DNA from 3 places in the Telluria sp. LT2P34 genome. Region 3 is predicted to be linked to each of the others. Evidence: predicted binding sites of a transcription regulator. Region 3 holds the regulator's gene; each other region holds the start of a gene.
The links. The regulator FliA, encoded in region 3, starts transcription of late flagellar genes. The targets are predictions, from matches to a motif close to CTAAAGTTTNNNNNNNNNNNGCCGNTA.
Positions count from the first base shown of each region.

Region 1: a site for FliA is predicted at 7,725-7,751, ahead of AC56KZ_RS10395 (LPP20 family lipoprotein). Genes of this name have one in related genera too.
Region 2: a site for FliA is predicted at 2,791-2,817, ahead of AC56KZ_RS05025 (flagellar protein FliT). Genes of this name have one in related genera too.

Region 1 covers NZ_JCASIN010000002.1:998,723-1,009,254, reverse strand. The annotation lists gene AC56KZ_RS10420 (tetratricopeptide repeat protein) at 1-255, shown strand, start outside; gene AC56KZ_RS10415 (M16 family metallopeptidase) at 335-3,121, shown strand; gene AC56KZ_RS10410 (putative DNA modification/repair radical SAM protein) at 3,266-4,498, shown strand; gene AC56KZ_RS10405 (UdgX family uracil-DNA binding protein) at 4,495-5,982, shown strand; gene AC56KZ_RS10400 (flagella assembly protein FlgT middle domain-containing protein) at 5,979-7,151, opposite strand; gene AC56KZ_RS10395 (LPP20 family lipoprotein) at 7,141-7,674, opposite strand; gene AC56KZ_RS10390 (VOC family protein) at 7,789-8,151, opposite strand; gene AC56KZ_RS10385 (hypothetical protein) at 8,237-8,542, shown strand; gene AC56KZ_RS10380 (TraB/GumN family protein) at 8,651-9,679, shown strand; gene xdp1 (exosortase-dependent surface protein XDP1) at 9,750-10,532, opposite strand, start outside.
Region 2 covers NZ_JCASIN010000001.1:1,121,284-1,131,815, reverse strand. The annotation lists gene fumC (class II fumarate hydratase) at 1-762, opposite strand, end outside; gene AC56KZ_RS05030 (FimV/HubP-related protein) at 867-2,081, shown strand; gene AC56KZ_RS05025 (flagellar protein FliT) at 2,460-2,741, opposite strand; gene AC56KZ_RS05020 (M1 family metallopeptidase) at 3,046-5,706, shown strand; gene AC56KZ_RS05015 (class I SAM-dependent methyltransferase) at 5,762-6,421, shown strand; gene AC56KZ_RS05010 (CsbD family protein) at 6,456-6,632, shown strand; gene AC56KZ_RS05005 (AI-2E family transporter) at 6,681-7,769, opposite strand; gene AC56KZ_RS05000 (S9 family peptidase) at 7,914-10,133, opposite strand; gene AC56KZ_RS04995 (MATE family efflux transporter) at 10,213-10,532, opposite strand, start outside.
Region 3 covers NZ_JCASIN010000002.1:242,385-252,916, forward strand. The annotation lists gene AC56KZ_RS06970 (flagellar hook assembly protein FlgD) at 1-564, opposite strand, end outside; gene flgC (flagellar basal body rod protein FlgC) at 590-991, opposite strand; gene flgB (flagellar basal body rod protein FlgB) at 1,006-1,437, opposite strand; gene flgA (flagellar basal body P-ring formation chaperone FlgA) at 1,596-2,288, shown strand; gene flgM (flagellar biosynthesis anti-sigma factor FlgM) at 2,415-2,714, shown strand; gene AC56KZ_RS06995 (flagella synthesis protein FlgN) at 2,721-3,188, shown strand; gene AC56KZ_RS07000 (M35 family metallo-endopeptidase) at 3,331-4,368, shown strand; gene AC56KZ_RS07005 (M35 family metalloendopeptidase) at 4,611-5,708, shown strand; gene AC56KZ_RS07010 (hypothetical protein) at 5,725-6,219, opposite strand; gene motD (flagellar motor protein MotD) at 6,249-6,971, opposite strand; gene AC56KZ_RS07020 (flagellar motor protein) at 6,985-7,728, opposite strand; gene AC56KZ_RS07025 (RNA polymerase sigma factor FliA) at 7,710-8,438, opposite strand; gene AC56KZ_RS07030 (MinD/ParA family ATP-binding protein) at 8,455-9,312, opposite strand; gene flhF (flagellar biosynthesis GTPase FlhF) at 9,305-10,532, opposite strand, start outside.

The DNA of each region.
Region 1 (10,532 bases), 760 kb from region 3:
CGCGACGACGAAGCCGCCCATTTCTGGTACCTGTGCGCTGCGCGCCAGGGCCATGCGCGGGCGCAGTTCAATATCGGCGTGATGTTGGCGATGGGGCAGGGCACGATGCGCGACCTGGTCGAGGCGCATGGCTGGCTGGCGCGGGCAGCAAGCAGCGGCATCGCAGCGGCGGGACCGTACATGAAGCGGGTGCTTGGCCGCATGACGGCGGAGCAGCTGGCGCAGGTGCGCGGAGTCGAGCGCGAAGCGGCGTAAGGGCCCAAAACCCATCCCGATCGCCGGCCCCCACGGTTAAAATACGGACACAACAACCACAACGTTCCCCCGGAGATCCATGAACAAACCGCTTCCTGCCGTGCTGGCGCTGGCGCTGGCGCTCGCCTTCGCTTCGACCGCCGTCCTGCCCGCGCACGCCGCCCCAGCCGCCGCCCCGGTAGTGAAATTCGACCGCAAAGCCTACACCATCAACCACAAGAAATTCGTGCTGCCGAACGGCCTGACCCTGGTCGTCCACGAGGACCACAGCGTGCCGGTGGTCGGCGTGAACATGTGGTACCACGTCGGTTCGCGCAACGAAAAGCGCGGCAAGACCGGTTTCGCCCACCTGTTCGAGCACTTCTTCTTCAACGGCTCCGAAAACTATCCGCGCGGCTTCCGCGAGGCGATGGACGACCTCGGCGCGAACAACCGCAACGGCACCACGAATACCGACCGCACCAACTTCTTCGAAGACGTGCCGGTGTCGGCGCTGGAGCGCACCCTGTTCCTCGAATCGGACCGCATGGGCTTCCTCGGCAACTACATCTCGAAGGAGATGCTCGAGCGCGAGCGCGGCGTGGTGCAGAACGAAAAGCGCCAGGGCGAAAACCAGCCCTATGGCCGCGTGCGCAATGAAATCGGCGCCAAGATGTACCCGTATTCGCACCCGTATTCGTGGTCGACCATCGGCAGCATGGAAGATTTATCCGCCGCCTCGCTGGAAGACATCCGCGAGTGGTACCGCACCTATTACGGCCCGAACAACGCGGTCATTTCGCTGGCCGGCGACATCACGCCGGAAAAGGCGCTCGAGCTGGTCACCAAATACTTCGGCGCGATCCCGCCGGGCCCGCCGCTGCCGCGTACCGAGCAGTGGATCCCCACGCTGGAACGCAACATCCGCGACGAGATGGAAGACCATGTGCCGCAGGTGCGCATCTACCGCAGCTGGCACGTCGCTTCCTGGCGCGACGCCGATACCCCGCGTTTGACCCTGCTCGCCGAAGTGCTGGCCGGCTCGAAGAGCGCACGGCTCGACAAGCGGCTGGTGTACGAGAAGAACCTCGCCACGAATGTCAGCGCCTACGTGAATGATGCGGAGCTGGCCGGCACCTTCAATGTCGTGGTCACGGTCAAGCCGGGGACCGATCCGCTGCTGGTCGAACGCGAGGTCGACGCCATCGTCGCCGAGCTGCTCGAAAAGGGCCCCACCGCGGCCGAACTGGCGCGCGTCAAGACCCGCACCCTGTCCGATTTTTCGCGCAGCCTGGAGCGCCTCGGCGGCCTGGGCGGACGCTCGGACGTGCTGGCCGAGAGCATGACCTACGGCGGCGCGCCCGACGCCTACCTGAATCGCCTGGAGCAGCTGTCGCAGGCGAAGCCGGCCGAGGTGCAGGCCGCCGGCAAGCGCTGGCTGCGCGCCAACCACTACACGATGACGGTGCGCCCGTTCGCAAAACTGGCTGCCGTCAAATCGACGCTGGACCGCAAGGTATTGCCGGCCCTGGGCGAGGCGCCGGACGTGAAATTCCCGGCCGTGCAGCGCGCCCAGCTGAAGAACGGCCTGAAAGTGATCCTGCTCGAGCGCCACACGGCGCCGATCGTGAACGCGACGCTGGCGGTGGACGCCGGCGCCGCGTCGGACACGCTGGCCAAGTCGGGCGCCGCTTCACTGGCGCTCGACCTGCTCGACAAGGGCACCAAAACGCGCGACGCCTTCGCGCTGTCGGACGCGCTGGAAAACCTGGGCGCACGCCTGTCGACCGGGACCGGCGCCGACCAGTCGCTGGTGCGGCTGCAGGCCACCTCCGCCAACCTGGCGCCGTCGCTCGCCATCATGGCCGACGCCGCGCTGGCGCCGAGCTTCCCGCAAGAGCAGTTCACGCTGCAAAAGGGACGCCGCGTGGCCCAGATCGGCCAGGAAAAGGCGCAGCCTGCCAGCCTGGCGAACCGCCTGGTGCCGGGCCTGCTGTACGGCCCGGAGCACGCCTACGGCAAGCCGGCCAGCGGCAGCACCCAAAGCGTCGAAGGCATCACCCGCGACGACCTGGCGGCCTGGCACGCGACCTGGTTCAAGCCGGGCAGCGCAACCCTGATCGTCGCCGGCGACACCACGATGGACAAGCTGCTGCCGGCCCTGGAAGCCTCGTTTGGCAAGTGGGCCGCGGGCACAGCCCCGGCGAAGCAGGTGACGGCGTCGAACGGCGCATCGAACGGTAGCGCAGGCAGGAAGCTCTACCTGGTCGACAAGCCGGATGCGCCGCAATCGACGATCGTCGCCGCGCACCTGTCGCTGCCTTACGGCCAGCCGGAAGACCTGGCGATCGAGCCGGTGATGAACAACTTCGGCGGCATCGCGACCTCGCGCCTGAACCGCAACCTGCGCCTGGACAAGCACTGGAGCTACGGCACCAACGCACGCCTGCTTGACGTGCGCGGCCAGCGCAGCTTCATCACGGTGGCGCCGGTACAGACCGACAAGACGGTCGAGGCGATGCGCGAAGTGGCGATGGAGGTCAAGGGCGTGGCCGGCGCGCGGCCGCTGGTGGGCACCGAATACGAGAGCATCATGCGCAACATGACCTCGCGCCTGGCCGGCCGCTTCGAGACGCTCGGCGCACTCGAAGGCGCGGCGCTGGCCAGCGTCAACCTGAACCTGCCGGAAGACTACTGGAGCAACTATTCGCGCAACCTGAAGGCCCTCACGCCGGCCCAGCTGGGCCAGGCCGCCGCCCGCTTCGTCAAGCCCGATGAAGTGACCTGGATGGTGATCGGCGACCTGCGCAAGGTGGAAGCCGGGATCCGTTCGCTGGGCTGGGGCGAAGTGGTGGTGCTGGATCAGGACGGCAAGCAGGTGAGGTGAGGATGGTGTAGTTCCTGGCGTGGGCTCTCGAGCCCACGCTGTCGTGCTGCACTGAACCGCCATTGTCACGGTTTCGATTGCCGACACGGGCTGTACATATCGTGGCTGGTATATACTGTACACCCATACAGTTTCGCAGCCACGATGAAACTTTCCGAGAAGCTCGAAATCCTGGCGGATGCCGCCAAGTACGACGCCTCCTGCGCCAGCAGCGGCGCCCCGAAACGCGCTTCCGACGGGAGCGACGGCGGCATCGGCGCAACTACCGGCATGGGCATTTGCCACAGCTATACGCCCGACGGCCGCTGCGTCTCGCTGCTGAAAATCCTGCTCACCAATTTCTGCGTCTACGATTGCCAGTACTGCGTCAACCGCCGTACCTCGAATGTGCCGCGCGCGCGCTTTTCGGTCGAGGAAGTGGTGAAGTTGACGCACGATTTCTACCTGCGCAACTACATCGACGGCCTGTTCCTCAGCTCGGGCATCATCCAGTCGAGTGACTACACGATGGAGCAGCTGGTCGCCGTGGCGCGCACGCTGCGCGAAGTCCACAATTTTCGCGGCTATATCCATTTAAAAACCATTCCCGACGCCGACCCGCTGCTCATCGCCGAGGCCGGCCGCTATGCCGACCGCCTGTCGGTCAATATCGAGCTGCCCACGCACGACAGCGTCACCCGCCTGGCGCCGGAAAAGAACGTGCACACGATCAAGCTGGCCATGGGTTCGATCCGCCGCAAGCTCGACGAAAAGGCCGACGAGCCGAAATTGCCGGCCTTTGCCCCAGCCGGGCAGAGTACGCAAATGATCGTCGGCGCCGACGCCAGCGACGACCAGACCATCCTCAATACCGCCGAGACCCTGTACGGCAGCTATAAACTCAAACGCGTGTACTACTCGGCCTTCAGCCCGATCCCGCAAAGCCCGGACAGCGTACCGCTGGCGCCCCCGCCGCTGCTGCGCGAGCATCGCCTGTACCAGGCCGATTTTCTGCTGCGCAGCTACGGTTTCACCTCCGGCGAACTGATGCCCGACGCCGGCAACCTGGCGCTCGACATCGACCCGAAACTGGCCTGGGCGCTGGCGAACCGCGACCACTTCCCGATGGACCTGAACCGCGCCGAGGAAACCATGATCGCGCGCGTGCCCGGCATCGGCCTGCGCAATGCCAAGCGCATCGTCGAGCTGCGCCGCCTGCGCCGGGTGCGCTGGGAAGATCTGTCGCGCCTGCGCTGCAGCATGAAGAAGATCGCGCCCTTCGTCGTCACGGCCGACTACAAGCCGGCGCAAGGCCTGGCCAGTTCCGACCTGCTGCGGCGCCACCTCGGCGCCCCGGCCGAGCAGATGAACCTGTGGCCCGAGTTGCAGGCGGCATGAACGCGGCGGCTGCCTCTGCCAGGGTTGCCGCCGGCCAGCCGCTGGTGGTTGCCAGCTTTACCGAATGGCGCACGGCCGCGCGCGACCTCTTGATGCACTGCGTGGCGCCGGAACTGGTGACCTGGAACGAGAGCGCCTCGCTCGATGCCGACCTGTTCTCGGGTGCGCCGGCTGCCTCGCCGCCTGGTGATAATGCTCCTGCCGGCACTACCATACTAAAACCGCCGCCCCACATTCCGCGTGCCTTCATGGACATGCTGCAGTCGGCCGCCTGCTGCCGCGTGCCCGACCGCTGGGCCTTCCTGTACCGCGTGATCTGGCGCTGGCAACGCGGCGAGCACGACGTGCAGTCGCCGGCCGACGTCGACGGCGTCAAGTTGGCGGCCATGGTGAAAGCGGTGCGGCGCGAGGAGCACGACATGCATGCCTATATCCGTTTCCGCGAGCGTCCCCTGGAGGCTGGCCCGCCGCGCTTCGCCGCCTGGTTCGAGCCGCGCCACGACGTGCTGCCGCAGGTGGCCGAACATTTCAAAAACCGCATGGGCGGCGTGACCTGGATGATCGGCACGCCCGAGGCCAGCGTGATGTGGGACGGTGCGACCTTGCACCACACGGGCCCCCTGATGTCGAGCGCCGCCGACCTGGATGACGCCGGTGAAGCTCTCTGGCTGACCTATTACCGCAGCATCTTCAATCCGGCGCGCGTGAATGCCCAGCTCCTGCAAAGCCACATACCCTCGCGCTTCTGGAAAAACCTGCCCGAAGGCGCGATCGTCCCGGGCATGGTCAGCAATGCCGAGCTGGGGGCGCGCAGCACCGGCCAGGCCCAGGCCGTGGGAAATAAAAGCGGTTTTACGATTCCGATCACCCCGGCCGACGCCCAGCCCGAGCGCCAGCAGCCGTCCAAGCTCGACGAGTGCCGGCGCTGCGAGCTGTGGCAGCACGCGACCCAGGCCGTGCCCGGGGAAGGACCGACGCAGGCGCAGATCATGCTGGTCGGCGAGCAGCCGGGCGACCAGGAAGACCTGGCCGGCAAGGCCTTTATTGGTCCCGCCGGCAAGCTGCTCGACCAGGTGTTCGCGGCGGCCGATCTGGAGCGCCAGGCGATCTACCTGACGAATGCCGTGAAACATTTCAAGTGGGAGCCGCGCGGCAAGCGCCGCCTGCACAAGACGCCGGCGCAGCGCGAAGTCGAAGCCTGCGGCTACTGGCTCGACAAGGAGCTGGCCAGCGTCCAGCCATCGGTGATCGTGGCGCTCGGGGCCACCGCGCTGAAAGCCGTGCTCGGCGATAAGAATGCCAAGCTGGGCGAATCGCTGGGCAAGGCCATCGCGCATGAGGGGCGCTGGGTCGTGACCGTCTACCACCCGTCCTACATCTTGCGGGTGCCGGACGAGAAGACCAAGAAGGAAGCCTTTACTGTGATGGTCGAGGGGCTGAAGCTGGCCAAGGCGCTATTGAACGGGCCGCCCGCAACAACTTAAGGTCCCGGCGCCACCGCCACATCGAAACGCACCATATCCCCGGCGCTGACTTGGCGCGCGGCCGCGGGCGGCGTCACGGTGCCGATTGCAAACCCGGGCTGCACCTGCACGATGGCAAGCGTCCCCACCGGCGTCTCGACCGTGCCGAGCGGCACCAGGGGATCGGTCCCGTACACCTGCTGGCGCGCGTCGCGCCGATAAATCACGAGCTGGTCGCCCGGCGTCACCGAGGAGGTGCCGCCGGCGTCGATAAAAATGCGGTCGCCCTGCACCTGCACCACCCGCGCCATGAAGGGCAGGGGAGCGAGGTCGAGCATGATGCCGGCGATGCCTTCGTCGAGGGCGCGCAGGATCGCGCCACCAAACGGCGTTTGCGCGAAGCTGGCGCTGCCAAAAGGCTTGTCGCGGCCGACGCGCTGCTCTCCCACCTGTTCCACGCTGGCGCGGCGCCGTGCCAGCAGGGCCCCGGTCAGGCCATCGTGCACGAAGAATTCGATCTCGATGCGGCGCGCATCCCTGGCGATCAGGCCGTACAAGGCCGGTTTGCCGAACTTGCTGGCGTCGACGATTTCGCCTGAAATGACGAACTGGCTCTCGTGCAGCGAGGCCAGGCGGCGCACGGCGGCCGTGTCCGCACTCGGCCCGCTGCTGCCGGGAGAAATCACCCAGGGGCTGGTTTTGCCGAGGAATTTGCCGGTGCCGGTGAGGCGGCTCAGGAGTTCCTGCGGCAGGCGGGTGGCGATGTCGTCGATATCGTCGAGCTGGGGCGAGCGGCGCACGTGGAAGGGCGTGACGACGACTTTTTTCTTGTAGCCGAGGTTGACGCTGCCCTTGGGCCGCGCTTCCTCTTCCTGCACCGCGATGCGCACATGCAGCATCGGGCCGGATTGCCATTCGCGCACGACGCTGTAGCGGTCGAATTCGGCGGTCGGCTGGACCCGGCTGCTTTCGTAGGCGCCGCGCTGGCCCGAGCCGGCCGCGACATCGATCCGCGCGCCGGTGCGCAAGCCGAGCTGCTCGAGCGCATCCTTGATCGCGAGCTGGCGCGCACGCGCCACGCCGCCGTCGGCGATCGCGGCGATACCCTCGGCTTCGATGGGCGCGGCCAGGGCCGGCTGGGACAGCGCCAGCAGCAGCGCCAGCAGGGTGGCGCTGAATTTACTGCGCATGGTAGAACGAGGCGCCATAGCTCGCGCCGGGACCGGCGCTGCCGACCATGGCGCGCGCGCTCCTTGCGCCGGGCGCGGCGCTGTAGCGTGCCTGCGCCTGGGAACGGGCTGCATTGGCGTCGAAATCCATCTCTACCGTCGTCTCGTAGGTGCCGTCTTCGCGCTGGGCGACGTTGGTCACGCGCGCGCCACGGATGAAGGCGTCAATATACACCTTGAAACTGTCGTCCTTCAGCGCCAGCGAAGCCACCGTGCTGCCGCCTTCGATGCGCAGGCCATAGACCTGCTCGGCCATGGTGCGGTAGGCATCCAGGCGCGAGGCGCGCATCGCCAGCAGCTTGCGCTGGGCCGGCGCCACGCGCTCGCACTGGCCGACGCAGACGGTATTGTTGACGGCTGCATAGCCGGTGGCGTTCAGGGTGACGACGGGCTGGGCGGCACTCTGTCGGGCAGGCAGATGCAGGGTGCCGCAGGCGGAGAGCAGGGAGGCGCAAGCAAGGGCGAGGGCAGCGACGAGTTTCATGACGGATCCGGTAAAAATGCGGGGCGCGAAAGGCGCGGTATCAGTCAGAATAACGGCCGCTGCGGCCGGATCTTTATGGACGTACGGAAATATTTACCGTAACGACCAGATCGATCATGAGGAAGACAGCACGAACTGGTTACCGTCCGGATCTTTCATGATGGCGAATTCGCCCCAGGGCTGCTTCTGCGGCGGCGAAATGAACTCGACGCCGCGGCTCGACAACTGGCGGTAAGTCGCCTCGACATCGTCGCAGGCGAGCGAGCCGTTGAAGGCGCTGCCGATGCGGTCTTCCTGGCCATCCGGCGTGAACAGCACGAAACGCGTGTCGGAAGCACCGACGCGCAGTTCGATCCAGCGCTGTTTGCCGAAGGGCTGGTCGGTGATCACGCGAAAGCCGAGCTTTTCGGTATAGAAGGCAAGCGCGACGTCCTGGTCGCGGGTCGGGATGCTGACGAATTTGATGTGGGTGATCACGCGGGTCTCCTCTGTTGACATCGGACATTTTCGCACGGGACAGGGTCGCGCTATAATCATCGTGACTATACTCTTGAAGACTACAGTGACGATCCTGGACCCGTATGTGCTTGACGTACTGATGCCCGATCTCGTCGGCCACGAGCATTCGCCGGCCGCCTTCGTCATTTACCTTTATCTTTGGCACCGGATCGAGGCGATCGAGGGCCGTACAGTGCAGCTGAGCTATGCGACGATGGCGCTGGAAACCGGCCTGTCGCGCGTCACTGCCCAGCGCGCCATCGCCTTGCTCGAACGGCGGCAACTGATCAAAGTCACGCGACCCTCGCGCACTGCCGTGCCGGGCTACCTGGTGCTGCGGCCCTGGGCGGCGCGCAAGCAGGCGGAATAACCAAGCATGCATATGCTTCTTGTAACATCTTGTTGCTTGATGGTGGTTGCTTAGTTCGCTTAACGTAAAGACAATGCCGTTCAGTAATTAACTAGAGAAAGAAATGCCATGATGTCCAATCGCATATTGCCGGTCCTGAGCTTGTGTTTCCTGAGCCTGCCGGCAGGGGCGCAGACCGTGACTCCGGTCGCTCCCCCGGCCGCCGCCGCGTCGACGCTCGACAATGGCGAAGCCGTTCCCCAAACCGTGCTCGTTTCGGGCGTCCGCCCGGGGCCAGGCATGTGGAAAGTATCGAAGGGTAACAATGTGATGTGGGTGTTCGGCACCTATTCGCCGCTGCCATCCAGGATGGAATGGCGCTCGACCAAGGTCGAGAAAGTCATCGCCGCATCCCAGGAATACCTGAAGGCGCCAGGTCTTTCCTTCGAGGTCGGCTGGAATGCGGTCACCGCCTTGCCCTACGCAATCGGCATCAAAAACAATCCTGATGGCGCTGAACTGAAGGATGTATTGCCGCCTGAGGTGTACGCACGCTGGCAGCCATTGAAGGCAAAATATTTTGCCAACGACAGCGGCGTCGAGCGCCAGCGCCCGACCTTTGTCGCCGGGGAACTCTACAGCCGTGCCTTGAAGCAGGCCGGACTTTCCGGAGACGACGAGGTACGCACCAAAATCGGCAAGCTGGCGGAAAAGCACAAGCTGAAATTCACGGATGCGACCTATCGGGTGGCCATCAAGGACCCCGGCAGGGCCGCGCGCGATTTCAAGAAGTCGGCCATGGACGATGCACCCTGCCTGATGAAAACGATCGAAAGCCTCGACACCGATGTCGACGCCATGCGTACCTACGCGAATGCCTGGGCAAACGGCGAGCTCGACGAAATCCGCAAGCTGAACTTCAGTGACCGGGCCAATGCCTGCATCCACGCAGTCGGCACGAGCTCGCTCGGAAAGAATCAGCCAGAACTGAAAAGCGCGCAGGAAACAGCGATGGCCCGCTGGCTCCTGGCCGCCGACAAGGCGCTGAAGACCAATGCCAGCACCTTTACCGTCGTGCCCATCAAGGAAATCCTGAACCCGAAGGGCGTGATTGCCACGCTGCAAAGCTGGGGTTATACGGTGGAGCCGCCGAAATAAGATGCGCCGGGCGCACGCAAAAGCGCCGGCTTGTGCCGGCGCTTTCAGACTGCCATGACTTGCACTGCAGTTACCTGGCTTGCCATTTGCGACGTGCGGCAACAAAGCCGACCAGCGCAATGCCGAACAGCGCGAAGCTGCCTGGTTCAGGAACTTTGTTTGGAGGCACCGGTGGAGCAACGGCGACGAGCTCGCCACCAAAGCCGTTGAGCTTGAAGTAATCGTTGCTGTTACCAAAATCGTTTGGGATAGGTCCCGCCGTATAGGCCGAATTGTAAGCACTCACCAGCCACCAGGCGCCGGTTTTGGCATTCGCGCCGGTATTGAAGTTCAGGACAGGATTCGTGCGCAGCGTCGAGTAGTTACCCACCCAATCCCAATCCGCCGCCGCGTCCAGGGTCGCCACCGTATTGCTGGCAAGCGAAGCCGGCGCACCGGCGCCGGTATAGCGCAAGATGCTGACGTCGGCATCGCCATTGAGCCAGCCAATCGAAATCTGGTTCAGGGCGAAGTTGGCCGCGCCGAAATTGATCAGGAAGGCATCGGTGCCGTTGACGTTGTCGGCGGAGTGCTGGGAGCCGTCACCTGGTTCGCCGGCGGCGTCGATACCCAGGCCGTAGCCTGCAAAATAGTCGATCGATGCAGTTGCAAATTTACCGTTGGTCGGAGCGGACCATGCCGTCGCCGTTGCCGTATGGTTGACACCCGACACCCTCGTCGCGCACGTCACCGAAGTGGCTGTGGCACTGGCGTAGCCGCAAGTCGATTCATTGAAAGTAATCGGCCCAGCTTGTGCCACGCCATGTGCTGCAACGGTAAGCGAGAAAGCGAGCGCGCTAAATTGATTCAATTT
Region 2 (10,532 bases), on a different contig from region 3:
CAGCTCGGCGGCGATGCGCGGCGCGAAGTCGGGATGGGCGTTCAGGCCGGTGCCGACCGCGGTGCCGCCGGCGGCCAGCAGGAGCAGGCCGGGCAGCGAGGACTTGATCGCGCTTTCCGCGAATTCGAGTTGGGCGACATAGCCGGAGAACTCCTGGCCGAGCGTCAGGGGCGTTGCATCCTGCAGGTGGGTGCGGCCGATCTTGACGATATCGTCGAAGTCGCGCGACTTGACCAGCAGGGTGCTGCGCAGGCGCGCCAGCGAGGGCAGCAGGTTTTTCGATACCGCCAGCGCCGCCGCCACGTGCATGGCGGTGGGGAAGATGTCGTTCGAGGACTGGCCCATGTTGACGTGGTCGTTCGGGTGCAGCAGGCGCGCTTCGCCGCGCTCGCCGCCTGACAATTCAGAAGCGCGGTTCGCCAGCACCTCGTTCATGTTCATGTTGCTCTGGGTGCCGGAGCCGGTCTGCCAGACCGACAGCGGGAATTCGTCCGGGTAACGTCCGTCCAGCACTTCGTCGGCGGCGGCGATGATGGCATCGGCCTTGTCGCGCGGGAGCTTGCCGATGGAGCGGTTGACGGCCGCGGCCGCCTGCTTGACCTGGGCCAGCGCCGATACCAGCTCCGGCGCCATCTTTTCGGTCGAAATATCGAAGTGGTGCAGGGAGCGCTGCGTCTGCGCGCCCCAGAGGCGAGCGGCGGGCACCTCGATCGGGCCGAAACTGTCTTTTTCGATGCGGGAATCCACTGGCGACATATCCATGGCGTGTCCTTGTTATTTATATTCGGAGATGGAGCTAAAGAGTGTAGCCGAACACCCGTTAATTACGCTTAGGCTACAAATTCATGCTCAGGCTAGATATTCCCATGGCGATTCGCGCTTCCCACATCGTTTCAAGCTTGTTTGCCGTGTTCGCCGCCGCCGCATTCGCGTTCTCGGCCGGGGCTGCGCATGCCGCCGAGCTGGGCGAGGCGAGGGTAGCCTCCCACATCGGCCAGCCCCTGGCGGCCAGCCTCGAACTGACGGCGCTCGACGATGCGGCCGCCACGGTAGGCGTGCGGCTGGCCCATCCCGACGTCTACCGCGGCGCGAATATCGCCATGCCCGCCGTCCTGTCGAGCCTGAACCTGCATGTGACGCGGCGCGAGGGCCGCCAGTTCCTTTACCTGAGCACGAGCAAGCCGGTCGAGAGCCGCCACCTGCATGTCTACCTCGAACTGTTGGAGGCCGGCCAGCGCAGCGTGCGCCTGGTGACGCTGTGGCTGACGCCGAACCCGACTCCGGCGCCGGCGCCGATTCCGGTGCCGGTGCCGGTGCCGGCGCCGGCCATTGCGGCAGCGCCCCCGGTTCCCGCCAGGGCGCCCACGCCGGTGGCGGCGACGCGCCCGGCGGAAGCCTTGCAAGAGGGCGAGGAATACCTGGAGCCGCGCAAGGCGGTTCTCAAGCGGGTTGTCAAGCCGGCGCCCGAGCGCAAGAGCCGATTGGCAGCAGCGCCGGTCGCGGCGTTCAAACCGCAGGACACGCCGCCCACCTGCGCGCCGCAGCCGGCCGCCGGAGAGCTCGAAGCCTGCGCCGTGCTGGGCGCGAAGAACGCCGCGCTGCATCAGGCGCTGGGGCAGGTCGAAGCGAAGATGAAGGTGTTGCAGGGGGCACGTGGAGATGCGGCGGTGGTCCTGCCTGCCGCGGAGTCCGCAACTCCGGCAGCCCCGGCAGCGCCGGCTGCGGTCCCGGCGGCGCCGAAGGGCGCACCGCGCATCCAGCTCAAGCCGAAGAAGCCGGCGCCGCCGGAAGCGCAGACACCATGGGGACTGATCGCTGCCGGCGTCGCCGCCGTCCTGGCCCTGGCGGCCCTGGGCGTCGCGCTGCTGCGCCGCCGCAAGCGTTCCAACTTCGGCAAGATCCCGAAAGAGCACAAGCCGGCCAGGGTGCCGAAAGCGGAGCAGGCAAGCGCAAGCGAGCCCGGCGAGGACCCGCCGAAGCCGAGCATCATGTCGGCCGTCAAGGCGCGCCTGATGCCGGGACCGCGCAAACCGGCGGCGACGGAAAGGGTCGAGCCGACGCCTGAAGGCGCCGAACTTTGAACCGATATTGGCGCGCACGAATCAATCTACACAACTTATTAAGTTGATATATACTGGGTTCGTTGGTTGTCAAAACCACAAAACGAAACAGAGTCCGTCGCAGCCACCACCGATAGCGTGGCGCGGGTAACGGATGTACGTCGCGAGACGCCTGTTTTCGGAAGCGGTCCGGTTTGCCAACAGCGGCAGCGGACGCCGGATGCAACCGGCAAAGAGGCGACACCAGTTATCTGGTGTTGCTCTCCGAATTCATGTGGCCGGCATCAATCGGCTGCAGCACGAAGGCGCCCATGGGCGCCTTTTTTGTTGCGCACGATATGTCGAGCACCCAACAAAAAAGCGCCCGCAGGCGCTTCATGTGGTCGACGGCAGGGCCGCTCAGTGGGTGCGCATGGCGCGGTCCAGCTGGCCCATCCATGGCTCGGTGATGTCGCGAATCGCGCGGTCGTTGGCCATGATCTGCTTGAGCAGGTCGATCTTGCGCAGGCGCTTGACGCCTTCGAGTGCCGGCACGCCGGTCGCGGTGGCCGATGCCTGCACGGCGCATTGCGTCTGCAGGGTGTTGAAACCATCCCAGTCTTCCGATTGCGCTGCCGCGGCCATCTTGCCGGTCAGGCCAGCAATATTTTCGTACATCGAGAGGACTTGGTTAGAGTTCATGTGAGCACCGCTGCAATTTTTTTCGGCCGGATTACCGGTTGTCCTCCTTTTACGGCAGCGCTTTCGGAAACTTTAGGGTTGGCCGTAAAAATAATCGAAAATATTTTTCGGACCGGCATCAGCGCGGCCTCAGGCGCTTGTCGGGCGCCGGCCTGATGCCGGCTGCATACTGCCGCGATTCTGCAATCCAGCGCGGATATCTGCGGTTTGTCGCATTCCCGCCGGCGCGCCCCCGCGCTTGTTCTACAGTGCGTGCTGGATCCCTGCGCCAGCGGGGCATCAAAATAATAACAAAGAGGACATCATGAGAGACAAGCAAACATCGCGCTCGGCGGCAAGCGTCGCGCTGGCGCTGGCCGCCGCGCTGGCGCCGGCACTGGCCCCCTCGTCGGCCCGGGCCGAAGCCCCGTTTTCGTTCGCCGCCACCCCCGGTAAACTCCCCAAGGATGTCATTCCGCTGCTGTACGACGCGCACCTGGTGCCGAATATGGCGAATGACACCTTCAGCGGCCACCAGAGCGTCGACATCGAGGTGCTGCGCCCGACCCGGCGCATCGTGCTCAACGCCGCCAACCTGAGCATCGAACATGCCAGCCTGACAAGCCGCGGCGGCGCGCCGCAAACCCTGCAGCCGCTCCTCGACGCCCGGCAGGAAACCCTCGCTTTCGAGCTGCCGGCGCTGCTGGCGCCGGGGCGCTACACGCTGGCGCTGCGCTTTCGGGGCCAGATCAACCGCGAAGGGCGCGGCCTGTTCCAGGTCGCCTACAAGGTGGGCGGCGTCGATAAAAAGCTGGTGGCCACCACGATGGAGCCGTCGGACGCGCGGCGCATGCTGCCGACCTGGGACGAGCCGGCCTTTCGCGCCCGCTTCAAGTTGACGGTCGATGTCCCGGCCAGCTTCAAGGCTTATTCGAACACCCCGATCGTGAAGCAGGAAAAGCTGGCCGGCGGCCTGCAGCGCATCGCTTTTGCCCCGACCCCGAAGATGCCAAGCTACCTGGTGGTGCTGGTGGCGGGCGAAATGGAGCGCGTCACGGCGCGCCAGGACGGCGTCGAGATCGGCATCGTCACCACCGAAGGCAAGCTCGGCGCCACCGCCTTCCCGCTAGCGGCCACGCGCGACCTGCTGCGCTACTACAACAATTACTTTGGCCTGCCATATCCGCTCGCCAAGCTCGACCAGATCGCGATTCCCGGCGGTTTCAATGGCGCCATGGAAAATTGGGGCGGCATCGTCTACAACGAAGCGACCTTGCTCTACGACCCGAAGAAGAGTTCCGAAGACACCAGGAAGCTCACCTTCGAGGTCAACGCCCACGAAGTGGCGCACCAGTGGTTCGGCAACCTGGTGACCATGGCCTGGTGGGACAACCTCTGGCTCAACGAAGGTTTCGCGTCCTGGATGGCCTCGAAAGCCACCGAACGTTTTCACCCCGAGTGGCGTCCGCACCTGGACGGCATCGTCGAACGCGAAAGCGTGCTGAACCTGGACGCGCGCAAGACCACGCACCCGATCCAGACCCGCATCGACAACGAAGAGCAGGCCGCCGGCGCCTTCGATGCGATCACGTACGTAAAAGGCCAGGGCTTCCTGCGCATGCTGGAAAATTATGTTGGCGAAGCCAAGTTCCGCAAGGGCATCCGCTCCTACATGGCGGCGCACCAGTATTCGAATACGACCACGGCCGACCTGTGGACGGCCATCGAAACGGCCTCCGGCAAGCCGGTCGCGAAACTGGCAGCCGACTGGACCACGCAGCCGGGCTTTCCCTTGATTACCGTGGCGCAGGCCTGCGAAGACGGCAAACGGAAAATCACCTTGTCGCAGGAGCAGTACCGGGTCGACGAGCCGGCAACGGAGGGACGCCTGTGGAGCGTGCCGCTGCAGGTCGGCACCGTGGGCGGACGGGCCTGGAGCGCGCTGCTGAGCGAGCGCAGCACCACGATTACCCAGGGCAGCTGCGAGGGCGCGCTGGTGGTCGACCCGGACAGCGTCGGCTTTTTCCGTGTCCAGTACGACCGCGCCAGCTTCGACGCGCTGGCCGCGAATGCCGCCCAGCTGCCGGACCCGACCCGCCTGAAGCTGCTGCTCGATTCCTGGAGTTTGGTCACGGCCGGGCGCGCGCCGCTGGCCGGTTACCTGGACCTGGTCGCGAAATACGGCATGGAGCCGCGCCTGGCCGTCTGGGAATCGATCCTGTCGAATCTCGGCACCCTGCAGAACCTGGCGCGCGGCGAGCCGGAAAGCGCAGCCATCCGGCGCTTCGTGCTGGGCTTCGTGCAGCCCCGTTTCGATCGTCTCGGCTGGGAGCCGAAGCCCGAGGAAACGCTCGAGGACCGGCGCCTGCGCCCCTTGCTGGCCGGGGCCCTGGCGCGTGCCGGCGACGAGCGCGCGATCGGCGAAGCGCGCCGGCAGTTCGCGCGTTATGTTGCCGACCCGTCCTCGATCAGCCCGGAGATGCTCGACTTCGTCATCAACACCGCCGGCCGCTACGCCGACGCCGCCACCTATGCCGCGCTCGGCCGTGCGCTGGCCGCCAGCACGGGAGACGAGGAGCGCTATCGCATCGGCGGCGCCATGACCCTGGTGCAGGACCCGGCGCTGGCCGCCCGCACCCTGGAGCTGGCGCTGTCGCCGCAGACGCCGAGCAACCTGGTCGGCAGCCTGGTTGCCGGCGTCGGGCGCGAGCACCCGGACCAGGCCTGGGCGTTCGCGGTCGCCAACCGGGCCGCCTTGCTGGCGAACGCCGATGCGGTCGCGCGCAACCGTGCACTGGCGGGCGTGCTGGCCGCGTCGCCGGACGTGCGCCATGCGGACATGATGGAACACTACGTGGCCAGGAATTTCGGCCCCGATGCGCTGGTCGAAGCTCAGCGGATCGGCAACGGCATCCGCGTGCGCGCCGCGCAGAAGGCGCGCCTGCTGCCGCAGGTACGGGCCGCGCTGGCGAGCCCGCGCCCATGATGACAATGCACGGCCGGCCGACCTTGAGCGCTGCGAATCTGGTAAATTCCCTCGCATGACAGATAAGCTGGACGACATCGCCAAACGCACGCTGGCTCATTACGCGCAGAATGCCGAGCAGTTCTTTGCCGGCACCATCGACCACGACGTCAGCCAGAACGTGGCGGCGCTGCTGGGCGCCATCGAAGGGGCGGCGCCTTTTACCCTGCTCGACCTGGGCTGCGGCCCGGGGCGCGACCTGAAGACCTTCAGCAGCCTGGGGCACCGTGCGATCGGGCTCGACGGTGCGGCGGAATTCGTCGCCATGGCGCGCGCGCACAGCGGCTGCGAAGTCTGGCACCAGGATTTCCTGCACCTGGCGCTGCCGCCCGACAGCTTCGACGGCATCTTCGCCAACGCCTCATTGTTCCATGTGCCGAGCGCGGCGCTGCCGGGCGTACTGGCCGCGCTGCACGGTACGCTGAAGCCGGGCGGCGTGCTGTTCAGCTCGAATCCGCGCGGGCACAACGAGGAAGGCTGGAACGGATCGCGTTACGGCAGCTATCACGACTACCCGGCCTGGGAGCGCTACCTGGTGGCGGCGGGATTCGTGCCGCTGCGCCATTACTACCGGCCGGAAGGTTTGCCGCGCGCGCAGCAGCCCTGGCTGGCCAGCCTGTGGCGCAAGCCCCTTAGTGTTAACGAACGAACAGATTCCCAGGGCGATCGGGCCTAAGGTAAGTGCTCATTTCAACCGAAGAGGTGCAGCGATGAACGACGACCAGATCAAGGGCAAGGCCAAGGACATCGGCGGCAAGATCCAGGAAAAAGTCGGTGAAGTCACCGGCAACCGCCAGACGCAGAAAGAAGGCAACCTGAACCAGGCCGAAGGCAAGGTCCAGGAAAAAGTGGGCGACGTGAAGGATATCTTCAAGGGCAACAAGTAATCAGCCCGAGCCCGCAGCAAAAGCCGCGATCCGTCGCGGCTTTTGTTTTTATTTGCCTTCCTCCACCTCATCCCCCAGCACGTCCTCCACATACAGCATCTGCACCAGCACCTTGATCACCGCCGCCAGCGGCGTGGCCAGCGCCACCCCGGCGAACCCGAACAGGGTGCCGAAGATCAGCTGCATGACGATGGTCAGCGCCGGCGGCAGGTCGACCGCGCGCGATTCGATCAGCGGCTGCAGCACATAGCCTTCCACCAGCTGCACGCCGACGAACAGCAGCACCGTGTACAGGGCCAGGTCCGGGCTGATCGAAAACGCGATCAGCACCGCCGGCACGCCCGCCATGATCGGTCCCAGGTAGGGAACGAAATCGAGCAGGCCGGCGATGATGCCGAGGATCAGCGCCAGCGGCACACCCAGCATCGACAGGCCGGCCGAGGTGACGACACCGACGATCAGCATCGACATCGCCTTGCCGAGCAGCCAGCTGCCCAGCGTGTCGCCGATTTTTTGCTGCACCTGGCGCGCGCGCGGCCGCTTCGACTGCGGCACCAGCTTGATGATGCCGTTCGTGTAGAGCTGGGGCGAAGCGGCAAAATAAATGCCGACAAACAGGATGATCACCACGTTGCCGAGTGCGCCCAGCACGCCGCCGAAGAACAGCCCGGCGTTCGGCACCAGCGACGACATTTGCTTGACTAACTGTTCCGGCGCCGGCATGCCCGCCATCAGGCGTTTCAGGAGGGGGTAGTCGTCGATCACGCCTTGCAGCTGTTGCAGCGATTTCGGCACCGCCTCGGCAAGTTTGCTCGACTGTTCGGCAATCTGCGGCGCCATGGCCCAGCCGCCCAGGCCGATGATGGCGATCAGCAGCAACACCACCAGGGTCAGGGCGCGTTTGCGCCGGATGTGGAGGCGCGCTGCCAGCATGCGGCTGAGCTCGTAGAACAGCACCGCGCACAGGATGCAGGCAAACACCAGCAGCAGGGCATCGGCCGCGAACCAGATGGCGGCCAGGCCCAGGAAGAACAGGACGCCGATGCCGTCGATGACGGCGATGCGTTTCATGAAGGTACGCTGGGCCGGGGTTGGCGCCTCGTCTGCCGGCGGCGGGGAGGGTAAGGGTTTGCTCATGATCGAACACTAGCATGTGTTGTTTCGGCCTGGCGCCATTTTACTGTCGAGCTATGCGAACAGCGCCCGCCGTCGCCCGAGGGCGAAAAAAAAGCCCCGCTGTCCGTGACGCCGGGACCTTGCTTATCGTGCTGCGCCCGCGGCTTACTTCGGCGCGGTGCTGCCCAGGTTGCGCTTGAAGAAGTTCTCGATCATGCCGAACACGTGGCGCTGGCTGCTGCGGCCCGAGATGCCGTGCTTGGCGCCCGGGTAGGTCATCAGCTCGAACTGCACGTTGCGCTTGACGAGTTCGTCGATCAGGCGGGTGCTGTTGGTGAACAGCACGTTATCGTCGGCCATGCCATGGATCAGCAGGAGCGGCGACTTCATGCCGTCGAGGTGGGCGAACACGCCGCTGCGGTCGTAGGCTTCCTTGCTCGATTTCGGCGTGGCGCCCACATAGCGTTCCGTGTAGTGGGTGTCGTACAGGGCCCAATCGGTAACCGGCGCCACCGACACGCCCATCGCGATCTTGTTCGAATCGGCCGCCAGCAGGCGCAGCGTCATGAAGCCGCCATAGCTCCAGCCGAACACGCCGACGCGCTTCGGGTCCACGAAACTTTGCTGGGCCAGCCAGTCGACGCCGGTCAGCTGGTCTTCGACTTCGTGCTTGCCCAGGTTGTTGTAGATGACGTCGGTGAACTTGCGCTCGCGGCGGCTCGAACCGCGGTTATCCAGGCGGAACACGACGAAGCCCTGCTGCGCCATGTACTGGTCAAAATGGTTGCCCCAGGTGCGGGTCACGCGCTGCGAGTGCGGGCCGCCGTAGGTGAACAGGAATACCGGGTAGCGCTTGGCCGGATCGAAATTGGCCGGCTTGATGATCGAATAGTGCAGCGCCTGGCCATCGCTGGCCTTGATGGTGCCGAATTCGGTCGGCAGGTGGTCGGGCAGGTATTTGGCGTAGGGGTGGGTCGCGTTCAGCTCGTTTTGCTGGAGCCATTGCACCATGGCGCCGTCGGCGCGCCGGATCGACACTTGCGGCGGCGTCTTCGGATCCGAGTAGGTGTCGACGAAAATCTTGCCGTTGCTCGCGAACGAGGCTTCGTGCCAGCCGTCGCCCTGGGTGATGCGGACCGGTTTGGCGGTCGTGCTGCCATTGAGCGCCAGCGCATAGGTCTGCTTGTCGATCACCGCATCGCGGTTCGAGGCGACATACACCTTGCCGGCGGCCTCGTCGACCGCCAGCACGTTGTCGATGCCCCATTCCCCGCTCGAGATGGTGTTGAGCAGCTTGCCGTTGAGGTCGTACAGATAGAGGTGGTTGCGGCCCGAGCGCTCGGAAGCCCAGATGAAGGCCTGGCGGTTTTTCAGGAAACGCAGGTCGTTGTGCAGGCTGACCCAGGTTTTCGAGGTCTCGGTCAGCAAGGTGCGCTGGGCCAGCGTGGCGGCGTCGACCGCCACCAGGTCGAGGCGCTTCTGGTCGCGCGTCTGGCGCTGGTAGACCAGGGTCTTGCTGTCCGAACTCCAGTCGGCACGCACCAGGTAGATATCTTTCTCGGCCCCGAGGTCGACCTTGCGCGCAACACCCGTTTCCGGCGAGACGATAAACATGTCCACCAGCACGTTCGGGTCGCCCGCGGCCGGGTAGTGCTGGTCGATCACTTCGGTGCGGTCGGCAAAGATCTCGAAGCGGCGCGCAACCGGCACCGGTGCTTCGTCGTAGCGTTTATAGGCAATGCGCGAGTCGTCCGGCGCCCAGTAGTAACCGGTGGTCTGGTCCATTTCTTCCTGCGCCACGAACTCGGCTTCGCCGTTGTGCACGGTGCCCTTGCCGTCGCTGGTCAGCTGGCGCTCGGCGCCGGTTTTCAGGTCGATCACGACCAGGTTCTGGTTGCGGACAAAACTGACGTAGCGGCCCTTCGGCGAAATCTTTGGATCGATCACATTGCCCGAGGCAACCTTGCGCGCGGCATCCGGATTCGCCGCGTCAACCAGATAGAGGTCGCCGGCGATCGGCACCAGCAATTGCTTGCCATCCGGCGACCAGGTGTAGCTCAGGATGCCCGACAGGCTGGCGGTGCGGGCGCGTTCGCGCCGCGCTTTTTCTTCGAGCGACAAATTCTCGTTCGGGACCAGCTTCTTGGAGTCGACCAGCAAGCGCGTGGTCTTGTCCTTCATGTTGTATTCCCACAGGTCTTGCTGGAACTGGTTATCCGTGCGGCCGCGCAGGAAAGTCACGCGTTCGCCATCGGGCGAGACGCGCACGTTCTTCACGCCGGGGCCGGCAAGCGAGGTTTCGCCGTGAATACGGTCAAGCGTCAGGCGTTCCGCAGAGGCGGGCGCGGCCGCGAGCGCGGCAAGAAGGCAGAGCAGAAGGCGCATGGGTTGTCTCGTTAAAGTTAGCTATATGCAACGCATGAGACGATACCAGAGTCGCCTCCCAAAAGCTGTACATACCGCGCTATTTTACCGAGGCCCGTACGCGCTGGCGCGACAGGCGTTCCATCGACCAGCTCAGGAGGACGGCGGCGACCGTCAGGCCCAGCACCAGGCCGATCCAGAAGCCGGTCGACTCCATCGGCGCGGCGGGACTCCAGGGGAACCAGGCTGGTGCGATGCCTAGGATATAGCCGAGCGGCAGAGAAAAGCCCCAGAAGGCGACCAGCTGGATGATCATCGGCGGGCGCGTCACCTGGTAGCCGCGAATCGCCGAGGCGGTGGCGACCTGGGTCGCATCCGACAACTGGAACAGGGCCGCGAACAGCAGCAGGTGCACGCAGG
Region 3 (10,532 bases):
CGTCAGCGGCTGGCCGGCGCGGGTGGCGGCGACGCGGAAGCTGTACTTGCCGTCTGCCAGCATGGCGGCATCGATGCTGTCGCTGCTGCCGTCCCAGGCCAGCGGCACCGCGCCCGCCTCGTTGGCGCCGAGGTCGATCGTGGCGACGTCCTTGCCGGTGCGCGGATCGGTGACGATCACCTGCACGTTGTCGGCCGCGGTTGCCAGTTCGATGCCGAACACGGATTTCCCGCCGACCAGGTTCAAATTGTTACCTTCGATCAGCACGCCGTGCCCGATCAGGTTGGTCGCCGACAGCGCCTCGGTCGACTGGTAGCTCGACTTCAGGGTTTCCAGTGTTTCGTTCAGCTTGTTGACGCCGGTGACCGTTTGCAGCTGGGCCAGCTGGCTCGTGACCTGGGCGTTGTCGAGCGGGTTCAGCGGGTCCTGGTTCTTCAGTTGCGTGACGAGCAGGGTCATGAACTTGTCGGTGTCGGCCTGCACGCTGTCGGTCGCCTTGGCCGGCTTCTTGTTCATGGTCGACATCAGGTCGTTGATCGAGGTGCCGGAAGTTACGGTGGACATGGGATGCCTTTAATTAATGTCGCGCTTATTGACCAAGGGTCAAAGTCTTGAGCAGCATGCTTTTTGCCGCATTCATCGTTTCGACGTTGTTCTGGTAGGAGCGCGAAGCCGACAGCATGTTCACCATCTCGTCCACCGGGTTCACGTTGGGCATCGTCACATAACCCTTCTCGTCGGCCATCGGGTGTTTCGGGTCGTAGACCTGCTTCATGGGCGCCGCGTCCTCGACCACTTCGCGCACCTTGACGCCGGTGCCGCCGCTCGCCATCGGCACGGCTTCGAAGACGACCTGCTTGGCGCGGTAGGCTTCGCCGGTGCTCGAGGTGGCGCTGTCGACGTTGGCAAGATTGCTGGCGACGGTGTTCAGGCGCTGGGCCTGGGCACTCATGGCCGAGCCGGAGACGTTAAAGATATTAAATAGGGACATGCTCATCTACCTTTTTATTGGCCGCCCTGGATCGCCGCCATCAGGCCGCGGATCTGGTGGTTGATCAGCGTGATACCTGCTTCATACCGAAGGGCGTTATCGGCAAACTGGTTGCGCTCGACATCCATGTCGACCGTGTTGCCGTCGACCGCGCCCTGCACCACGCCGCGATACAGCACCGGCGTGCCGTCCGGCAGCGCACGGCCGTCGGCGGCAGCGCCAATATGCGATTTGTTGGTGGCGGCGAGCTGCCCTGCCCCGGCCGCGCCCGGATTGGCCGCTTTCGCCAGCGCGCCCTGCAGGGCGCTGCTGAAATCGATGTCGCGCGCCTTGAACTGCGGGGTGTCGGCGTTGGCGATATTGGACGCAATGAGTTCCTGGCGCTGCGCCCTGAGCGAGAGCGCCGTTTCATTGAAGCGTAAGTAATTGTCGAGTTTGCCGATCATGCCGCCTCCGGGCTGATTTCTTGTTGGGACAGGGTGAATCATACGTTTGAGCAACACTAGCCCATCGATTGATCAGGCGTGCCAAAACCCGGCTATTCAAAGTTTCACTGAAGCATCAAGCGGCTAAGATGGCTGCATTACGAAAGGGCTCGTTTGCCATGTTCAAGAGAATCAAGCTGTTTACATTGCTGCTGCTGGCCGCACCGCTCGCCTTCGCCGCCCAGCCAGTGCGCCAGGACGGCGCCGCGCTGCGCAAGCTGGCCGAGCAATTCCTGGAAACGCAGAGCGCCGGACAGCCGGGCAAGGTGACGGTCAAGATCGGCGCGGTCGACCCGCGCCTGTCGCTTGCCTCCTGCCCGGCGCCGGAAGCCTTCCAGCAGCCGGGTGCGCGTCCCTGGGGCAAGACCACGGTCGGGGTGCGCTGCACGGCGCCCGCCTGGACGGTGTTCCTCCAGGCGCAGGTGAGCGTGCTGGCCGATTACGTCACGGCCGCCGTGCCGCTGGCGCAAGGCCAGGCGATCGACGCCAGCCAGCTGACCACGGTGCAGGGCGACATTGCCGCGATGCCTAACGGAATCGTCACCGACATGGCGCAGGCCATCGGCCGCACGCCGACCGTGTCGCTGCCGGCGGGCGTGCCGCTGCGGCTCGACTCGCTGCGCAGCCGCCCGGTGGTGCAGCAGAACCAGGCGGTACGGATTATTTCCCGTGGCGAGAACTTTTCGGTCTCGGGCGAAGGCAAGGCGATCGGCAATGCCGGCGAGGGCCAGGTGGTGCAGGTACGCACGCCGCGCGGGGCAATTATCAGCGGCACGGCAAGGGTTGGCGGCATTGTCGAAGTGGCACTTTGAAAGCTGAGTTAGTTGGCAGCTAATTAAATTTCTCTATTTAGCGATCCGCGCTAAAGTTTGTCGGCGAAGCGCCGTTACAGACTGCAGATCCCGGAGTTCCTGCTCCGAACAGAGAAGGATAGTGCTGTGAAAATTAACGATACCCTCAAAGGCGCCCAGGCCCAACAGCCTGCCACCACCACCGCGGCAAATGCACGCCAGGCCGAAAAAGCCGCAGCGACCGCGGCCCCGAGCCAGACCCAGACCGACAGCGTGCGCTTGTCGTCGGCGGGCGCGGCATCGAGCACCAGCCAGGTGTTCGATGCAAAGAAAGTTGAACGTATCAAACTGGCGATTGCCGATGGGCAATTCCAGGTAAATTCAGAAAAGATCGCGGACGGCTTGCTCGACACCGTGCGCGACCTGCTCCACTCACGCAACCGATAAATACACATGACCAGTCCCGGCACGACACTCACCCTCGAACACGAGCGCGTCAAAGCGCTGGTGGAACTGATGAAACAGGAACAGCAGTTCCTGGTGTCGGCTGCTGCGGACGAGCTTGCGCAACTGACTCCGCGCAAGGTGGCGCTGGTGCAGGAGCTGGCCCAATTGTCGCGTGAACGCCATGCGGCGCTCGGTGGCGCCGGTTTCGCTCCTTCGGAAGCGGGCATGGAACCGTGGCTGGCGGCGCAGAATGGGGAAGCGGTGCGTTTCGCCTGGGCCGGCTTGCTGACCCTGACCGCCCAAGCCAAGGAACTCAATCGGGTGAACGGCATGCTGATCAACCGCCAGCTGGCGCATAACCAGACTGTGTTGAATGCCTTGCGCACCCCGGCCGGCAGCGCCGACCCTGCCTTGTACGGCGCGAAAGGCCAAACCTTCGGCAACGGACCCTCGCAGCGCTTTGTCGTAGGCTGAACCTGATCCAGCTGGTATGAACACGGCCGCCGATGCGGCCGTTGTTGTTTGGTGAGCTCATCCCAATTATTGCCATAACGCAAGTTCCACCTGCACAAACACGCCCAAAGTATTCCTCAGTCATCACCCGACGGAGGAATCCATGTATCGCATCCCTGCCTGCACCCATATCGCCGCCTGCACCCTGCTGCTGGCCACCACCCTGTCCAGCCACGCCGCCATCGAGGTCACCATCACGCCCGAGCGCGCCGCCCTCGGCAAGCGCGACGAGGTGCTGGTCACGGTGACCCTGACCAACACCGGCGCCACGCCCGAACGCCTGCCAAGATGGCGCACGCCTTTCATGGCGCCGGAAGCGGCCCTGTTCGACATCACGCGCGACGGCCAGCCGGTGCGCTACCTCGGCCGCAAGGTCAAGCGCGCGGCCCCGGTCGACGCCGACTACATCCGGCTGGCCCCGGGCGAAAGCCGCAGCGCCCGCGTCGAACTATCCAGCACCTACGACATGGCCGTGACCGGCGCCTATTCGGTGCGCTACCGCGTCCCCGCCCTGCCGGCCGTGGCCAAGGAGCAAGGCACTACGCTGCGCTCGAACAGCGCCGCGATCTGGATCGAGGGCCGCATGCCGCGTGGCGCCGCCGCCCCAGCCCTGGCCGCGCCGGCGGGCAGCGGCCTGAGCTACGCGCAATGCTCGAACGCCCAGCAGGAAACGATTGCCAGCGCGATGGCGGCCGGCAGCAGCATGGCGGCAGGCGGCCTGGCCTACCTCACCAGTGGCAAGGAGCAAAGCCGGCGCTACATCAACTGGTTCGGCGCCCTCGACGCCGCGCGCCAGGCGAGCGTCACGAAAAATTTCACCGCCATCAAGGATGCCTTCGAAACGAAACCGGTGAAGGTCGATTGCGGCTGCGACGAGGATTATTTTGCTTATGTCTACCCGGCCCGTCCCTACACGATCTGGGTCTGCAAGGCCTTCTGGGCGGCCGCTCTGACGGGCACCGATTCGATGGGCGGCACCCTGCTGCACGAGCTGTCCCACTTCGACATCGTCGCCGGCACCGACGACCACGTGTATGGCCAGTCGGAAGCGGCCGACATGGCGCGCACGGCGCCCGAGCGCGCCATCAACAATGCCGATTCACACGAGTATTTCGGAGAGAATTCGCCGCCGCTGAATTAATGACAGGTCAGTGACGGCATGCATTAGCACGCTTGGTCGCTGAAATCCAGCGCACGATTAAAGAAAATGTACGATTGTTACGTTTTCGCAAACCAGCGCGGAGCTTGACCGAAATGCATTGCTACCAGCGCATGAATTGATCAGTATGGTGTTGCGTTTTCGTTGGATCGACGTCGAGTTGCCGACGAAAACGTGTCAAAAGAATGGCCGACATGGCCACAATCACCCTACGGAGAAGACACATGAGCTGGAACAGCATCCTGAAGTCGGCGGTCGGTATCGCAGCCCTGAGCGTGGCAGTTGGCGCGCAGGCAGGTTCGAACGGTGTGCGCGTGACGGTCGCGCCTGAAAAGGCGGCGCTTGGCGCAAGCGACGACGTGCACGTGAACGTTACCCTGACCAATACCTCGTCTTCTCCGCAGTACGTGTTGAAATCACGCACGCCCTTCGAGGGCCTGTCGGCGCCGCTGTTCGACATCACCCGCGACGGCGCCAAAGTGGCCTATACCGGCGCCCTGATCAAGCGTCCAAAGCCGACCCAGGCCGATTACTACCTGCTCAAGCCTGGCGCCTCGCATACGGTCAAGGTCGAGCTGTCGGCCCTGTATGACCTGAGCGTGACCGGCGACTATGCGATCCGCTACCGCACCGCCTCGCCGGACCTGTTCCTGGAGAGTAAAAATCCGAATGCCGCCAGCATCGGCCAGCTCGAGTCGGATGCCGCATCGCTGTATATCCAGGGACGCCTGCCGCGCGGTTCGGAATCGGAGATCATGAAGGCGCTCAAGGCTGGCGCGGGTGGAGGCGGCGGAACGCCGGTGCCGGGGCCGGCGGGGCTGAGCTACACCAACTGCACGGCTTCGCAGCAGACCACGGTCGCCTCGGCGATCGATGCCGCCAAGACGATGAGCAACAGCTCGGTGACCTACATGGCCAAGACCAGCATGGGTCCGCGCTACACGAAGTGGTTCGGCACTGTCACCTCGACCCGCCAGGCCCGTGTAAGAGCCAACTTCACGGCGATCAAGGATGGTTTCGACAACAAGAACGTCGTCGTCGACTGCGGTTGCAAGCAGAGCTATTACGCTTACGTCTACCCGACCCAGCCGTACAAGATCTACGTCTGCCGCGCGTTCTGGACCGCGCCGATGACCGGCACTGACTCGAAGGGCGGCACCCTGGTGCATGAGATGAGCCACTTCGATGTGGTCGCCGGCACCGACGACAATGTCTACGGCCAGAGCGGCGCGGCCAGCCTGGCCATCAGCAATCCGGACGCGGCCGTCGCGAATGCCGACAACCACGAGTACTTCGCCGAAAACACCCCGGCCCTGAACTAAAGGCGCTCCGGCGGAATCAGCGGCCGCTGTACACGAAGGACACTGGCCTGGCGGGAAACTCCGTCAGCGCCTCGAGCTTCCTGATATCGGCCAGCACCGGGCCGGCATAGCCCATGTTGTAGCTATGCCGGCCTTTTTTGAACGCGTAGGTCTGCGTGATGTCGATCGTGTTCATCAGCATCTTGCCCGGCTCCAGGGCCTGGTAGTCCGCCGCCGTCAGCGCGGCGCGCTTGACCATCTTCCCCGTATAAGGAATCGGCCTGTTGCCGAAATCGCGTACGTCGAAGCGGCGTCCCGTCAGCTCTTTTTCGGCCAGGATCTCGCGCGGGATCCAGACAGTGCTCTTGCCCTGGTTAATCACCGTGAGCTGCACCAGTACCTTGCCGTTCGGTGTTTCGATGTCGATGCTGTGCTTGACGTCCACGGTCGGTTCTCCGGCGGCGCCCGCCAGCGCGGGCCAGAAGCTCGCCGCACCGATCAGGGCGGCCAGAAGGAAGGGTCTGCGATGCATGTCGACTCCGTATGGTTGTGCCGACCATTTTACGACGCCGACGCCAAAATCGTCACCGCCACCCGCCGGTTGCGCGCCCTGCCCGCCTCGTCCGTATTCGGCGCGACCGGCAGGTTGGCGCCGTGACCCACCGCCGTCAGGCGGCTCGCCGCGATCCCGCCTTCGATGAACAGGCGCACCACGCTGCTGGCGCGCACGCTCGACAGTTCCCAGTTCGACGGGTAGGCCGGGTTGGCGATCGGCAGGTTGTCGGTATGGCCCTCGACTTCGATCGGGTGCGCATCGTTCTTCAGGAGCCCTGCGACCTTGCCGAGCGTCGCCCGTGCCTCCGGTCCCAGGGCGGCCCGCCCTTCCTGGAACAGCACGCTGGCATTGATGTCGACCTTGATGCCCTGCGCCGTTTGCGTCACGGTTACCTTGCCATCCTTGACCAGGGGCGCGAGCGAGGCATTCAACTGGCGTGCCAGCGTGGTGAGGCGCTCGCGCTCGCGGCGTGTGGCTTCCGCGCGCTTGCGTGCGATCAGGTTGGTGAGCGGGAGTGTTTCGATGGTGGAGCTGGCCTGCGGGGTTTCCGGGCGGCCGCCAAAGGCGTCGCCGAGGGCGTCCGACAAGGCCCGGTATTTGCCGGTATTGACCACGGAAATCGCGTACATCACGACGAAGAAGGCAAACAGCAGCGTGATGAAGTCGGCGTAGGAAATGAGCCAGCGGTCCTGCTGCTCGCCGCCTTCGTCGTATTTTTTGCGCGCCATGCGTGGTGACCGCTCAGCGCCGCGCCAGCAGGCTGGCCACGCGCTCCTCGACCACGCGCGTATGGTTGCCGCTGGCCAGGTCGTGGAAGACTTCGAGCAGGATTTCGTACTGCACTACCTGGTCCGACACAATGGCTTTAAGTTTATTCCCGACCGGCAGGAAGAACAGGTTCGCCAGCCCGACGCCGTACACGGTCGACACGAAGGCCACCGCAATGCCGGAACCGAGGCGCGACGGGTCGGACAGGTTTTCCATCACGTGGATCAGGCCCAGCACCGCGCCCAGGATGCCGATGGTCGGCGCGTAGCCGGCCGCGGCTTCCCAGATGCGCGCCGCCTGGCGCTCGGCAAACTCATAAGCCGTCACTTCGGTCTCGAGCAGACCGCGGATCTTGTCCGGAGCAATACCGTCGACCACGAGGCGCAGGCCCTTCTGCACGAACGGATCCTTCGTGCCCATGTATTGTTCGAGCGAGAGCAGACCATCGCGCCGTACCGTATGGCTCCACAGGGCAATCTCGCGCGAGCGCGGCTGGCGCGTATCTTTTGGCGGGAAAAACACCCAGCGCAGCATGCGCACGCCGCGCTTGAAGGTGCGCGCCTCGGATTGCAGCAGCACCGCGCCAAAGGTGCCGACCACCACGATCGCGAACGCGGCCGGCTGGAACAGCGAGGCAAAACGGCCGCCGTCGAGCGTATGCCCGACGAGCAGGCCGGCGACCGCCAGCGCCAGGCCGATCAGGCTGGCGAAGTCCACAACTTTTCCTTGAGCGAAGCACGCAGGCGGGCGACGGCTTGCGTGTGCAGCTGCGAGACGCGCGATTCGGACACGCCGAGCACGGCGCCGATTTCCTTCAAGTTCAGTTCTTCTTCGTAATACAAGCCCATCAGGATCTTCTCGCGCGGCGGCAAGGCGTCGATCGCGCCGATCACGGCGGAGCGGAAGTCGGTGTCGAGCAGTGCGCGCAGCGGGTCGTCGTCGTCGACCGCGTAACGGTCCAGGAAGGAGTCGTTGCCGTCATCGTCGTGGAAATCTTCGTAGTACACGAGCTGGTGGCCGCCGCCTTCGAACAGCATTTCCTGGTAGTCCGCGAGCGGGACATCGAGTGATTTGGCGACCTCGGTTTCGGTCGGTGGGCGACCCAGCTTCTGCTGCAGCGACAGCATCGCCGACTCGACCTTCTTCATGGTCGAGCGCGTGCTGCGCGGCATCCAGTCGTTGCTGCGCAGCTCGTCGACCATGGCGCCGCGGATGCGCAGCACGGCATAGGTCTCGAACTGGGCGCCGTGGTTGTCCTCGTAGCGGTTGATCGCATCGAGCAGGCCCATCATTCCGGCCTGGATCAGGTCATCCACCTCGACCGATGGCGGCAGCTTGGCCTTCATCTGGTGCGCCAGGCGCTTCACGAGCCCGGCGTGCTCGGTGAGCAGGTGGTTCTTGTCCGCTTTCCCTTTGACGGTATACATACTTGTTCTATTTTTCTCAGGAACCAAAATGCGCGCCGCCGCTCTGACGCTCGAATCGTGGGAAGTGCGGGACCGCGGGCAGCAGGGGCAGCGCAAAGCGCCCTGCCAGCTCGCGGAAGGCCACCGACGCCCCGGCCAGCGGAAAGGCATCGACCACCGCACGCCCGAGGCGCGCGGCGCGGTGCAGGCATTCGTCGGCCGGCACCGACCCCATCGAACTCAACGTTACCGCAAGGTAACGACTTGCGGCTGCCGACATATTAGCGTAAACCACCTGCGCCTCTGCCTCGGTGGCGCCGGTGACCAGGATACCGAATGGACGGCGCCCGAATTCCTGCGCCAGGCGCTTGATCAGCGCGTAGGCGTTGGTGATCGAGGTGGCGCCGGTCGACACTTGCACCACGATTTCGGATTCGGCCAGCACCGGCACGGCGAAGCTGCCGTCGGCCTTGAATTCGCCATCGACGATGACGATGCCGCCCTGCCCCTTGACCAGCACGTCGAAGGTTTTCGCCAGGCGCCGTGCTTCGTCGCTGCCGAGTCGCGGCGTATCGCCGTCGCGTGACAGCAGCGCCACCGAAAAGCCCTGGGGAGCGGCCTGCACCACCTGGTTCAGGCCGCATTCTTGGCGCGCCACCTGCAACAGCCCGGCGTGGCGTTCCATCTCGAGGCGGCGGGCGACGCCGTAGTCGCGGGTGGTGGCGTCGACGATCAGCACTTCGTTGCCGGCTTGCGCCAGCGAGGCGCCCAGGTTCACCAGCATGGCGCCCTTGTCGTCGCTCGGGGTGGCGGAAAGAAATGTCACGACGCGCGGCTTGGGGCCGGCCAGCATCCGGCGCAGGCCCTCGGCCTGGTCAAAGTCAAAACTAGCCAAGGCGCACCCCGCTCAGGCTCTCGTCGCGCTGGCTGCTGTTGCTGGCAGCGGCCATCATCAGCGGCAGGTCGGCGTCGTCGAAGGCGGCGGCGGCGTCGCGGCGGCTGCGGAAGGCGCGGTCGATCAGCATGCCGCGGTCGGCCAGGTGCAGGTCTTCCGGCACGCGCTGGCCGTTCGAGATGTAGTGCAGATTGAGCTTCTGGCGGATCACGACGTCGAGCACATTCCCGATCGACGCGGCTTCGTCGAGCTTGGTCATGATGCAGCCGTGCAGGCCGCTGCCCTGGTAGGCGCGCACGACTTCGGCCAGGGTTTCGTTGGTCGAGGTCGCGTTCAGGCACAGCAGGCGTTTTACGTCGGCGCCGGAACCCTGCAGCATCGCCACTTGCTCGGTCACCATCTGGTCGCGCTGCGACACGCCGATGGTGTCAATGAGAACGGTGTGCTTGTTGCGGAGCTCTTTCAGTGCAATGCGCAGGTCGGCTTCATCCTTCACCGAGTGCACCATTACGCCGAGGATCTTGCCGTAGATGCGCAGCTGCTCGTGGCCGCCGATACGGTAGGCATCGGTGGTGATCAGGGCCAGCTTTTCCGGGCCGTGGCGCATCACGCAGCGCGCGGCCAGTTTGGCGGTGGTGGTGGTCTTGCCGACGCCGGTCGGGCCGACCAGGGCGAACACGCCGCCCTTGTCCAGCAGGTTGTCTTCGTCGGCCATCGTGGTGAGGTTACGCGCCAGCACGGTCTTGATCCAGCGCATCGCTTCGGCGGCATCCTTGTTGGCAGGCATCTTGTCGACCAGGTAGCGTGCCAGCGAAGCCGAGAAACCGGCGGCAAGCATTTCGCGCAGCACGACCGCCTTTTGCGGCTCGCGCTGGGTGGTGTTGCCCCAGGACAGCTCGGCCATCTGGGTTTCCATCATGCCGCGCATGGCGCGCAGCTCGTGCATCATGCCGCTCATCTCTTGCGCAGCCGATTCTTTTGCCTGGGCGATTGCGGCCGACATCATCGAGGTCATCGCGGCCATGTCCAGGCCCGGTTCGGCTTGCGGCGCGCGGCGGTTGGCGTAGCTGTGTTCCGGCGCGACCGGCTTGGCCAGCGACGGCGCGGTGCCGCGGCGGTTGACGAACACTGGCGCTTCCGGCTCGTTCAGCTCGCTCATGTCGCTCAAATGATCCAGGCGCGGCTGCGGCTGGTCCATCTCGGAGCCGGGTGCGGGTGCG